Regions from separate parts of the Brenneria rubrifaciens genome, predicted to be linked through region 3. Evidence: predicted binding sites of a transcription regulator. Region 3 holds the regulator's gene; each other region holds the start of a gene.
What was found. Region 3 encodes Fur, which represses iron uptake genes when iron is present. Its sites were predicted from a motif close to ATAATAATGAGAACNACTATCAA; they were not measured.
Positions count from the first base shown of each region.

Region 1: the regulator Fur is predicted to act here: its motif matches at 1,603-1,625, upstream of EH207_RS03125 (Nramp family divalent metal transporter).
Region 2: the regulator Fur is predicted to act here: its motif matches at 1,063-1,085, upstream of EH207_RS10470 (TonB-dependent receptor domain-containing protein).
Region 4: the regulator Fur is predicted to act here: its motif matches at 1,150-1,172, upstream of EH207_RS01300 (TonB-dependent receptor domain-containing protein).

Region 1 is NZ_CP034035.1:657,610-660,787, reverse strand. It holds gene nudK (GDP-mannose pyrophosphatase NudK) at 1-257, opposite strand, end outside; gene EH207_RS03125 (Nramp family divalent metal transporter) at 320-1,564, opposite strand; gene grpE (nucleotide exchange factor GrpE) at 1,804-2,391, opposite strand; gene nadK (NAD(+) kinase) at 2,534-3,178, shown strand, end outside.
Region 2 is NZ_CP034035.1:2,263,232-2,266,409, reverse strand. It holds gene EH207_RS10475 (amino acid permease) at 1-836, shown strand, start outside; gene EH207_RS10470 (TonB-dependent receptor domain-containing protein) at 1,168-3,178, shown strand, end outside.
Region 3 is NZ_CP034035.1:1,157,489-1,160,666, forward strand. It holds gene glnS (glutamine--tRNA ligase) at 1-1,304, shown strand, start outside; gene fur (ferric iron uptake transcriptional regulator) at 1,374-1,823, opposite strand; gene fldA (flavodoxin FldA) at 2,168-2,695, opposite strand.
Region 4 is NZ_CP034035.1:266,253-269,430, reverse strand. It holds gene EH207_RS01305 (CAP-Gly protein) at 1-945, shown strand, start outside; gene EH207_RS01300 (TonB-dependent receptor domain-containing protein) at 1,275-3,178, shown strand, end outside.

The DNA.
Region 1 (3,178 bases), 500 kb from region 3:
CCGGCGCAGGCTTCCAGCAGCATGCCGCTTTCATTACCGTTGACATAAGTGGGAATGCGGAACTGGCGCGTCAGCACCACCGTACCATTCTCACGGTTGTACAGCAGAATGGTCGCGCCATCGCCACGGTCGTACACCTCGCGGATCTGACGTACCACACCACCATTCTTTCTTTTTAAATCAAATACATATTTATGAAGAATAAACCAGTCATCGGACAGAAGTTTCTTTTCGATAAGCGTAATTGGCGACGACATAACTGAACCCCATAAAGGAAGAATCAGTGCCTGATCATAAGGCGACGTGCGCAAAAATTCACCTATTGCCACCTTCCCAGCGCAGTACTGATTAGCAGATAAAGATTGAGTGAGACAACAATGAAGACAATGGCTTTGCCCATGTTCTGTACCAGACGGCTATTCACCATCTCTCCCATCAAAGCCTTATTGCCGGTAAAAGCCAGCAGAGGAACCAGCGCCAGCGCGATACCGAAGCTCAGCACCACCTGACTCATGACCAGCACACGGGTAGGCTCCACGCCAGAAAGAATAACGATAAACGACGGCAACATCGTCACGGCACGCCGCACCCACAGCGGAATATGGAAATGAACGAACCCCTGCATGACCACCTGCCCGGCCAGCGTGCCGACCACGGTCGAGGACAAGCCCGCCACCACCAGACTCAAACCGAAAATGGTCGCCGCCGCCTGACCTAACAAGGGTTCCAGTGTCAGATAAGCTCGATCCAGATCGGCGATATCCTGATTACCACTGAAATGAAAAGCGGCGGCAGCCGTCGCCATCATCGCCAGATTGACAAACCCGGCGACGATCATCGCAACCGCAACATCGACTTTGGTGGCGGCGTAACGTTCCGCGCGAGTATGTTCACCCTCCTGCTGCGTCAAAGAGGAATGCAGGTATATCACATGCGGCATAATGGTCGCCCCCAGCACACCGGCGGCCAGTAACACGGCGTCAGCAGTCGGCAGGCTGGGGATCGCCATACCTTTTGTCAGCGCGGCCAGCTCGGGACGAGAGAACACCAGCTCAACAATGTAGGCCGCCGCGACAAAGAGCAGCAACCCGCCGATCACCATTTCCAGCGGCTTTTGCCCGCGTTTTTGCAGCATCAGGATCAGGAAAGTGGCAATGCCGGTCAGGATCGCGCCTTCAAGCAACGAGACGCCCAATAACAGTTTGAAACCGATCGCCGCGCCGATAAACTCGGCCAGATCGGTCGCTATGGCGATGATTTCGGCCTGAACCCAGTAAGCCCAGACAGCAGGCCGAGGAAAGCGATCGCGGATCAACTCCGCCAGGTTTTTACCCGTGGCGATCCCAAGTTTGGCGGACAGTAATTGAATCAGCATCGCCATGATATTGGCCCACACCACCACCCACAGCAGCGTATAGCCATAGGCGGCGCCGGACTGAATATTAGTCGCGAAGTTACCCGGATCGATGTATCCAATCGCCGCAATAAACGCCGGCCCCATCAAAGAAAGTTTTATCTTTCTTGAGGTACGACTGGTTGACTCGACGACACGGCTTCCCGACATAGTATGACCCTTCTAACGCTGTTGTTTTATCAACTCTCACACAAATGATAATGATTATCAAGTGCATCCACGGCGGGAATACCAATACTTCTGATAGCTAAAGATGATGATTTTTGGTGAGAATAAAAATACGGTCGAGTTTTAATTAACAAATATTAACAAAATATAAACAAAAAACCCCACGCCTGAGCATGGGGTAGATGTTGACGCCAGGTCAACGAGCAAAACGTATGAAAGGATTACTCTTTCGCTTTGGAAACGGCCACCATCGCCGGGCGCAGTAGGCGGCCATTCAGCGTATAGCCTTTCTGCATTACCATCATCACGTGGTTAGGCTGATGATCGGCGGATTCCAACATCGTCATCGCTTGATGCACCTCTGGATTAAACGGCACGTTCACCTCCCCTACCACTTCAATGCCAAACTTACGCACAGCATCCAGCAGGGATTTCAACGTCAGTTCGACACCTTCAATCATAGACGCCAGCGCTTCATTGGATTTGTCCGCCATATCCAATGCGCGCTCAAGATTGTCGATCACTGGCAACATTTCACCGGCGAATTTCTCCACCGCGAATTTATGGGCCTTCTCAACATCCATTTCCGCGCGACGGCGGATGTTATCGGCTTCGGCGCGTGCGCGCAGCACATTGTCTCGTTCGCGCTGCTGTAGTTCACTCAACTGCGCTTCCAGCTCGGCAATACGCTCATCTCGCGGATCAGCTACGTCTGTTGTCTCTGCCGTGGCTTCCCCTTGATGCTCTTTTTCTGTATCCATCTGATCCAAGACTTGCTCATCAGGCGTGTTCTGTTCTTTACTACTCATGAAATTCTCCGCGTTTTAGCATTAATCCCGCTAGTTGCTTATTATGGGGATCAAAACCGGGGTTTCAAGGGAGCCAATCACAGATACCCAATAGATTTTGAGTTACAGGATGTCGGCCCATCACGCTGAGGATAATACAGCAATGAATAAACCGTTTAATTGTATTGGTATCGTCGGTCATCCGCGGCACCCCACCGCGTTGGCCACCCATGAAATGCTTTATCATTGGCTGGTCGGCAAAGGTTATTCGGTGCTTCTTGAGCAGCAAATTGCCCGCGAACTGAATCTGCAAGACATCTCTACCGGTAATCTGGCGGACATCGGACAATATGCCGATCTCGCCGTGGTGGTGGGCGGCGATGGCAATATGCTCGGCGCCGCACGCGTTCTGTGCCGCTATGATATCGACGTTATTGGCGTTAACCGCGGCAATCTCGGGTTTCTGACCGACCTTGATCCAGACCATGCCCAGCAGCAGCTTGCGGATGTTCTCGACGGCCATTATCTGAGCGAGCGACGTTTTATGCTGGAAGCGCATATTTGCCGCGCCAACCAGCCGAACAGCATCAGCACCGCCATCAACGAAGTGGTGCTCCACCCCGGCAAAGTCGCGCACATGATCGAATTTGAAGTCTATATTGATGATAAATTCGCGTTTTCACAGCGCTCGGACGGCCTGATCATTTCTACCCCCACCGGCTCTACCGCCTACTCGCTCTCCGGCGGCGGCCCGATCCTGACACCTTCGCTCGATGCCATTGCGCTGGTGCCGATGTTTCCCCACACG
Region 2 (3,178 bases), 1.1 Mb from region 3:
TTGTCGGTTTCTCGTTTCAAGGAACGGAATTGATTGGGGTTGCCGCAGGTGAGTCTCAGGCGCCAGCCAAAAATATTCCGCGCGCGATCCGTCAGGTGTTCTGGCGTATTCTGCTGTTCTATATTTTCGCTATCCTAATCATCAGCCTGATCATTCCCTATACCGATCCCAATCTGTTGCGTAATGATGTTAAAGACATTACCGTCAGCCCGTTCACGCTGGTTTTCCAGAATGCCGGTCTGCTGTCTGCGGCGGCGATTATGAACGCGGTTATCCTGACGGCGGTGCTGTCCGCGGGTAACTCTGGTATGTACGCCTCGACGCGCATGCTGTTTACGCTGGCTTGCGAAGGCAAGGCGCCGCGTATTTTTGCGCGGCTGTCAAAAGGCGGTGTGCCGCGTAATGCGCTGTATGCCACGACGGCAGTGGCCGCGATCTGTTTCCTGTCATCCATGTTCGGCAATCGGACGGTCTACCTGTGGTTGTTGAACACATCAGGCATGACCGGCTTTATTGCCTGGTTGGGCATCGCAATCAGCCATTATCGTTTCCGCCGTGGCTATATTATGCAGGGACACGACTTGAACCGATTACCCTATCAGTCAGGATTCTTCCCGCTGGGGCCGATTTTTGCTTTTGTTCTCTGTCTGACGATTACGCTGGGACAGAACTATCAGGCGTTTCTGGAAGATAAAATTGACTGGTATGGCGTCACGGCGACGTATATCGGTATCCCGCTATTCTTACTGATCTGGTTTGGCTACAAGCTGTATCGAGGTACGCGCTTTATCAACTATCAGGATATGACCTTTCCCGGACATGATCCCGTAAAATAGCGCTGTCTGTTGCCTGGTATCCGCCAGGCAATTTTTTCGCCTGCCTTTCGACTTCCTCCGTCTTTTTGCGACTTATATCGCGCGATTTCGAGTAATTAGGTTCCTCTGAGCAAATTTATTGATCTCCGTTTTACATGATTGTTTCTGTTTATTTCAGTTCTCTGTGTATGGCTATTTCTTTTATATCAACTGGTTGTATTTATTTTTGATGAATTCATTAATGATTATATTAATGATAATCATTTTTATTTACATTATTAGCGTTTTGCTTAAAATCAATAAGTAAAAAAAATTAAAAAGTCGTCATTCATAGCTAAGAGGAACCCAAAAAGTGTTAATTAATTTAAGAAAATCAGTGACATTGGCTATTGCAGCAGCGGCATCGGGACCTGTATTCGGGGAAACGCCGGAAGACACCATGGTGGTGACGGCATCGGCCATTGAACAGCGGCTGAAGGACGCGCCGGCAAGCATTTCAGTCATTACGGCGGAAGATCTGCAAAGGGATATCGGAAAGTCCGCCACGGATTTAGCCGATGTGCTTGAGCAGGTCGCCGGCGTATCCAAATCGATTAATACCGATGTCGGTTCCGGTATTCAGCTCCGCGGCATGCCGGCGGCCTATACGCTGCTGTTGGTCGATGGTAAGCGAGTAGGATCGAGCAACGGTGTAAAAAGCACTCAGCAGAACTATTTTGATGACATTAACTGGATACCCATTGAGTCGATTGAACGGATTGAAATTGTTCGTGGCCCGATGTCCTCTCTGTATGGGTCCGATGCCATGGGCGGGGTGGTGAATATTATCACCAAGAAGAATACCAGCGTATGGAACGGTTCATTGACGGCGGGCACTCGTCAGCCGGAAGGATCGAAACGCGGTGATACCAACACCTATACCGCCACGCTCGGCGGGCCTTTGGGCAATGGTTTTTCATTGCGCCTGAACGGTTCGTGGAATAAGCGAAATCCAGATACCACCGATACCAATGCCTTGCGATTTGGTTCAGGTCTGGAAGGGAAAAAACGCCATAACTATGGCGCGGAACTGTCATGGGATATTAACGATAATCATCAGCTCAGCATCGGGGCCACCAAAGGAACGGAAAAGGGGATTCAGGGCACGTCCTCATCGGGCAGCATGGTGAATCTGCGTGGCGTTACCGAGATGGAGCGTGAGAACTATACGATTGATTATCGTGGGTTGTTTGATTTCGGCAGCGCTAAGTTATCCGCTTATCAAAACAAATATGAGAACTTCGCCAGCAATGTTCCGATCGTTTCCAATGGCGTGGCGATCGGCTCGCAAGATACCAAGCTGTGGAATAAGGACCAGATTGTTGAAGGGAATATCAATATTCCGTTTGAATTGCTTTTCCCCCATAACATCACCTTCGGCGGGCTATGGATGAAGGAGGAGCTTTATAATCCTCGATCTATTGGTTCTATCGCCGGCTCGCCGACCTATGGTTCTCATCAGGGCGAAGCCACCAGCAAGGGCATATTTTTTGAAGATCAGGTCAGCCTGTTGGATGATTTAGCCCTGACTGTGGGGCTGCGTTATGATGACACCGAATATGGTAGCCAGACCACGCCAAGAGCATATCTGGTCTACCATGCCACTGACCATTTGACGCTGAAGAGCGGTTATTCCGAGGGGTTTAAAGCGCCGTCAATCCGTCAGGCGAGTTTAGGCTTTATCGAAACCTCGCAAGGTGCGGGTTGTAGCGGCTATGCGGATTATACCGGCGGCGGGTGCTATACCACCGGTAACGATAATCTTAAGCCAGAGACATCTGAAAACTGGGAAATCGGCGCAATGTTCGATTATAACGGTTGGAGTGCCGGGATGACTTTCTTTGACAGCCGTTTTAAGAATAAGCTGGCCACCTCGCCAATCGGCTATATCGAGGGCGATACCTCCGGCCGTTATTGGCTGGAGCGCGTCAATCTGGATTCTGCGCGCACGCAAGGGATTGAAGGAAATCTGGATATTCCGTTGGTGCGGGAACCGGTTACTCCGTGGCTAAACAGATTAACCTTACGCAATAACTTTACCCGGATGATTAAAGCCGAGGATACCGAGGGCGTGATGCTGGTGACGACGCCGAAATTTACCACCTACTCGTCATTGGATTGGACGGTTGATGACAAACTGAGCCTGGCGTTTTCCGCACATTATTACGGCAAGATGCTGGGGCTGAACAGCGCGGCAGATCAGGCCGCGCGTAGCTCGACGGCAACCGCCAGGATCCGTAACTCCTATTTTATTTACGGCCTGTCCGGGCAGTATCGCGCGACCAAAAACCTGAAGTTTAACGCTGGGATTGACAACCTGTTTG
Region 3 (3,178 bases):
TGGCGTATGTTGATGAACTGACGCCGGAGCAGATTCGTGAATACCGTGGATCGCTGACGTCGCCGGGTAAAAATAGCCCTTATCGTGACCGTACCGTACAGGAGAACCTGGAGCTGTTTGAAAAAATGCGTAACGGGGGTTTTGCCGAAGGAACCGCCTGTCTGCGCGCTAAAATTGATATGGCATCGTCGTTTATCGTGATGCGCGATCCGGTTCTCTACCGTATCAAGTTTGCTGAGCATCACCAGACCGGTAATAAGTGGTGCATCTACCCGATGTATGACTTTACCCACTGCATTTCCGATGCGCTGGAGGGGGTGACCCACTCCTTGTGTACGTTGGAGTTTCAGGATAACCGCCGTTTGTATGACTGGGTTCTGGACAACATCACCGTTCCCTGCCATCCGCGTCAGTATGAGTTTTCTCGTCTGAATCTTGAATATGCCATCATGTCTAAGCGTAAGCTCAATCAACTGGTCGAGGAAAAGATTGTCGAGGGATGGGATGATCCGCGAATGCCGACCATTTCCGGTTTACGTCGTCGCGGCTATAGCGCCGCGTCTATCCGCGAGTTTTGTGCGCGTATTGGCGTCACCAAGCAGGACAACATTGTCGAAATGGTGGCGCTGGAATCCTGTATCCGTGACGACCTGAACGAAAATGCACCGCGTGCTATGGCAGTTCTGGAACCGGTGAAACTGATTATCGAAAATGTGCCTTCAGACCATGAAGAGTGGGTCATCATGCCGAATCATCCGAACAAACCGGAGATGGGCACGCGCCAGGTGGCGTTCAGCCGTGAGGTTTATATTGATCGCGCTGACTTTCGTGAAGAAGCCAACAAGCAGTACAAGCGTCTGGTGCTGGGCAAAGAAGTTCGTCTGCGTAACGCTTACGTGGTCAGGGCCGATCATATTGAGAAAGACGAGCAGGGCACGATCACGGCCATTTATTGCCGTTACGATCCTGAAACGCTAAGCAAAGATCCGTCAGATGGTCGCAAAGTGAAAGGGGTTATTCACTGGGTGTCGGCCGCACACGCGCTGCCAGCGGAATTTCGCCTGTACGATCGTCTGTTCAGCGTCGCGAACCCGGCAGCGGCGGATGATTTTCTGTCCACCATTAACCCGGATTCACTGAAAGTCGTTCACGGTTTTGTTGAAGCAAGTCTGGCGCAGGCTGAAGCCGAAAAAGCCTATCAGTTTGAACGAGAAGGTTATTTCTGCGCAGATCGCGTTTACTCTCGTGCTGGGCATCTGGTGTTCAACCGTACGGTAGGCTTGCGGGATACTTGGGTTGGCTAACGCCGGGTAGATTGGTCAGATGAGGTAAAAAATAAAACCGCCGCGGCGGTTTTATTATATGCGGTAGATTTATCTTTTTGCGTCGTGCAGGGTTTCGTTTTCACGGCAATCCCCGTTACTGCAATGCCCATATAGATACAGACTATGGTTAGTCAGCTTGATGCTGTGTCTTTCAGCGATTTCGCGCTGGCGCCCTTCAATGTATTCATCACGAAATTCAATGACTCTGCCGCAATCCAGGCAAATCAGATGGTCATGATGATGTTGTTGGGTCAGTTCAAAAACTGACTTGCCACCTTCAAAGTTATGTCGGGTTACAATGCCTGCGTCATCAAACTGATTCAGTACACGGTAGACAGTCGCCAGACCAATCTCTTCGCCCATATCAATCAGTTTTTTATATAAATCTTCCGCACTGACGTGGTGGCACTCAGGGTCCTGTAGTACTTCCAAAATTTTCAGTCTTGGAAGAGTCACTTTCAGGCCGGCCTTCTTTAATGCGGAATTATTGTCAGTCATGCGGATTTAGTCCTGTTGCTTACTTATCAATGGAGGCTATCTAGCATCTAGCCTATGACATCGGTCGGCTCAAAAGATAGAGCTCAAAAGATAGAATAGTGCCTCATTATAGAACCGTGCATTCAAAATGAAAACAATGGAATGTTAACAATATTATCCCTATCTATACTATAGACATTCAACGCAATGTATTGTTGATAAATGGGGAAATATTTATACACGTACAAAACCGATGGGTATATTGTACAGGTTAATGAAGGGAAGTTAAAAAAATGTGTCAATCATTATAAAAGGTTTTTCCTATCAATTTGGCTCTGATCAGGGTATCAGAGCCAAAAGCCTCATTAACTGACCAGATCTTTCAGACTCAGCTCTTCACTGATCTGTTTTACCCAGGCAGAGACGCGATCGTTGGTCAACTCAGGTTGACGATCTTCGTCGATAGCCAAGCCGATGAAATGGTCATCATCAGCCAAGCCTTTGGAGGCTTCAAAGTAGTACCCTTCTGTTGGCCAGTGGCCGACAATGGTTGCTCCGCGCGGCTCAATAATATCGCGGATAGTCCCCATGGCATCGCAGAAATATTCCGCATAATCTTCCTGATCGCCACAGCCAAACAGGGCAACCAGTTTGCCCGTGAAATCGATCTCCTCCAGCGTGGGGAAAAAGTCATCCCAGTCGCATTGGGCTTCACCGTAGTACCAGGTGGGGATACCCAGGAGTAGAATATCGAAAGCCTCAAGGTCTTCTTTACTGCTTTTGGCGATGTCATGAACTTCAGCAACACCGGCGCCCAGTTGCTGTTGGATCGTCTTGGCAATGTTTTCCGTATTGCCAGTATCACTGCCAAAGAAAATTCCTATCAGTGCCATGAATTAGATAACCTCTTGATTCTTAATGATATGATGCCATACCTCATCGACTTATCGGCTCATGATAACAGACACTACCTGCATGAGAAACTCGTATCGGTAAGGATAACTCAATTGGACAATGTATTTTGCTTTGTCATCATTCATAACCGCAGGAACGGATGCTCTTGATGGAATCAATGAAAGAATGGCTGAGTTCTGAAGAAGTGATACCGATTTCATTTGGTCATGTCACGCTCTTCCTGGCCATATCTTGATATCCTCCATTCCCTTATATTTTGCGGAAAAGAAACATTCAAATTGGTAGCCCTTTTAAAAATGAACTTTTGTTTATGTGAAAGTGTGTCAAATGTAATGAAGCTGCATTGTTTTACTCTTTATAATGCTAACTCACTTAGCAGATAAATTAAAAAGCTGATAAATTTTAAGAAATTTCGTTAGTGTCGGTTTTGGCAAGAAATAATTAGTAGGGTAATTAAGTGT
Region 4 (3,178 bases), 890 kb from region 3:
TCTACGCTCGGCACCGGTTTGGGGTTTGCGATTGTCGATCCGTTGTCTGACGAGCCAGTTAACGGGGTGGGAACTACCGTCCTGATCTGGTCCGCCTTGTCCATCATTGTCAGTCTGGCCGCAGGGGCATTTGTTGCCGGGCGGCTGGCGGCGGTTGATGGCTTGATTCATGGCTTTCTTGTCTGGGCAACGGCGCTGCTCGTGGCCGCTGTTTTAGGCAGCATGCTGCTTGGCGGCGCGTTGAAAGCCACCGGTAATGCGCTCGGATCACTGGCATCATTAACGGGCAGCGTCATTTCTGGTGCGGGTTCCACCCTCGGGGGCGGGATGCAAAGCCTGACCAATCTGGGCGGCAAGGCGTTTGATGGCCTTGATCTCAATACGACGCTACAGCCTGAACAAATGACCAATGAAGTGGCGGAGGCATTGCGCAACAGCGACATTGAGTCATTGCATCCAGACTATATGCAAAAACAGTTGGAAGGTGCGAAAACCGAGATCGGCGAAGCGATAAAAGCCATGGCGGTCAACCCGGATAACAGCGACGCGATTGTACAAAGTTTGCTCGGCAAACTGAAAAAGCGTGGTGAAGCCCTAGCACAAGACGTCGACCGTAATAGCTTGACCAAAGCGCTGTCAGAAAACACGTCCATGACCCAGGAAGAAGTGAATCAAACCGTTGATAATCTGATTGAAGCCAAGAATAAAACCGCCCGGTTGGTCAACCAGCGGCTGAATGATGTCGGAGCCCGCATTGAGCAAGCCAAACAGCAGTATACCGAACTGAAACAAAAAGCCCGCGAACAAGCGGCCGCCGCCGCGTCTGCCGCCGCACAAGCCGGGTTTTGGTCGTTCTTTGCCCTGCTGATCGGCGCCATTGTGAGCGTAATGGCCGGACTATGGGGCGTTAAAACCCATAGCAAATACCGCTCCATTGAGCATTAATGCGTCTATGTTGAAAAGCTAAATCTGTTCGAGATCGCCGCAGTAAACACAGGCTCCAGCAATGGAGCCTGTGTTTTTATGGTCATTCCCTTCGCTATTCACCCGCGCATTACCGGCCGATCACCTCTCGCCTAAAACCTTTTATTAAGAATTATTCATCATCATCACACGTTATTGCGGTCATAAATGATAATGCTTAACATTATGATAATACTTATCATTACCCTACCAGTTATAATGTTATTGCTCATTTTTCCGCCACCGCCATTGATTGCCAGCGCGTCTATCGACACCACTGGCAGGATAGCCCTATAGAAAAGAGTATCATCATGTTAATTAACAATAAGTTAAATAAAATTCTTCTCACCGGGATATTAACGGGCATTGCGTTAAACAACGCCGTCGCCGACACAGTCTCGGTTTCACCGGCCGGTAAGAGTGACAATGGCGCCGCCGATGCGAAAGATCAGGCGGCGTCGACCAGTAAAACCGAGCCAACAGGTGAAGTAATGACCGTTCTCTCGCCTAAAATCGAGAAAGAAGCGGGTTCGTCAGTGACTCTGACTGCTGAAGAAATGCAGAAAAACGGCGCTAATGATTTCGGCACCATTATGCGCTACCAACCGCTGATCGGCGCAACGGGGAGCAGCGGCGGCGCCAACACTGGTAAAAGCGGATATTCCGGGGATCGCGGCGGCTACACCGGCTATAACATCCGCGGGCTGGAAGCCAACCGTGTCTCCATCGACGTGGACGGCATCGCCCAACCCAACGCCACCGGGCGCAGTTATGCCGGTCGCGCTGGCTCCAACACCTTCGGCATCGGTCGAGACTATATCGATCCTTATCTGTATGGCTCGGTGGGTATCGAATCCGGCGCCACCGCCGTATCCAATAGCAACCACGCGCTGGGCGGCTCGGTTTCGTTTCGCCCCAAATCCGCCGACGATTACCTCTCCCCCGAAAAATCGAGCTACTTCGGCTACCAGAGCGGCTATGACTCATCCAATCGTAGCTGGCACAACGGCGTCACCGTTGCTGGCGGCGACGAAACGCTGCGCGGCCTGATCGCGGTCAGCCGCCGCGACGGTCAGGAAACGGAAAACAACAGCGGCACCCTTGATGCCTATCCCGCCAACTGGCACTCCAATGCTGTTCTGGCATCAGGGATCTGGCAGCCCAACAGCGAACACATGTTCACCGGTACGCTGGATTATTACCATAAAACCAACCACACCAACTTTGACTACTGGGGCTCCGGCAGCAGCACGATTTACGGCAAGGCGCAGCAGAGCAGCCAGACCCGCCGTTGGAGCGCCAGCCTGAAAGATCGCTGGACGCCGACCAACAATCCGCTGGTGGACTTAGTGGATACCCGGCTGTTTTATCAACAAACCGAGGCGCACGATAATACATCAGCACCAGCATCAGGCTCAGGTTTCCTCGCTGCCCCGGCTCACCTTATCTACTCTGATTACGATGTGAAAACTTACGGTATTGAAACCCAGATGGCCAAAAGCTGGCGCTTTCATGCATTCAGTTGGGGATTCAACGCCAGCGAGTCCAGGAGCGAGCGTCCATACCGGCAGGATCCCTTGCTGACATCATTTAACGATCTGTCAAAACCCGAGGCCGATAGCCGCAGCTACATGCTGGGCGGTTTTGTGCAGGATAAAATGACCTGGAATCTGAGCGGGCACGACTTTTCCGTGGTGCCGGCCGTGCGCGTGGCTTATCAGAACAGCAAGCCGACCAACTTATCCAATATGACCGGCGACGGCAGCGTTATCGACACCTCTGACGTCGAGACGCTCTATGGCAGTTTCAGCGATACTCAGGTGCTGCCGTCTCTGAGCTTCCTTTACGATATCACTCCGCAACTGACCACTTATCTGCAATACAAACGCGGCGCACAGTTCCCCAACGCCAGCCAGTTGTACGGTTCCTACAACTTGCCGTCAAACTGGATGGGTTCTTCACAATACGCGCTGATTGGCAATTCCGATTTGGATACCGAAACCAGCGACAACGTCGAATGGGGTCTTAAAGGCGAAGCGGTAAAGGGAGTTACGCTTAACACCGCCGTGTTCTACAACAGTTATAAAAATTTTATCGATTATACGCGTTATCAACGCACGGCTAACCCGGATAAATTCACCAACGTACCGAGCAATATCGGAACCATTTATCAGGCGGAGAACCGTGATAAAGCTTATATCTACGGCGGTGAAAT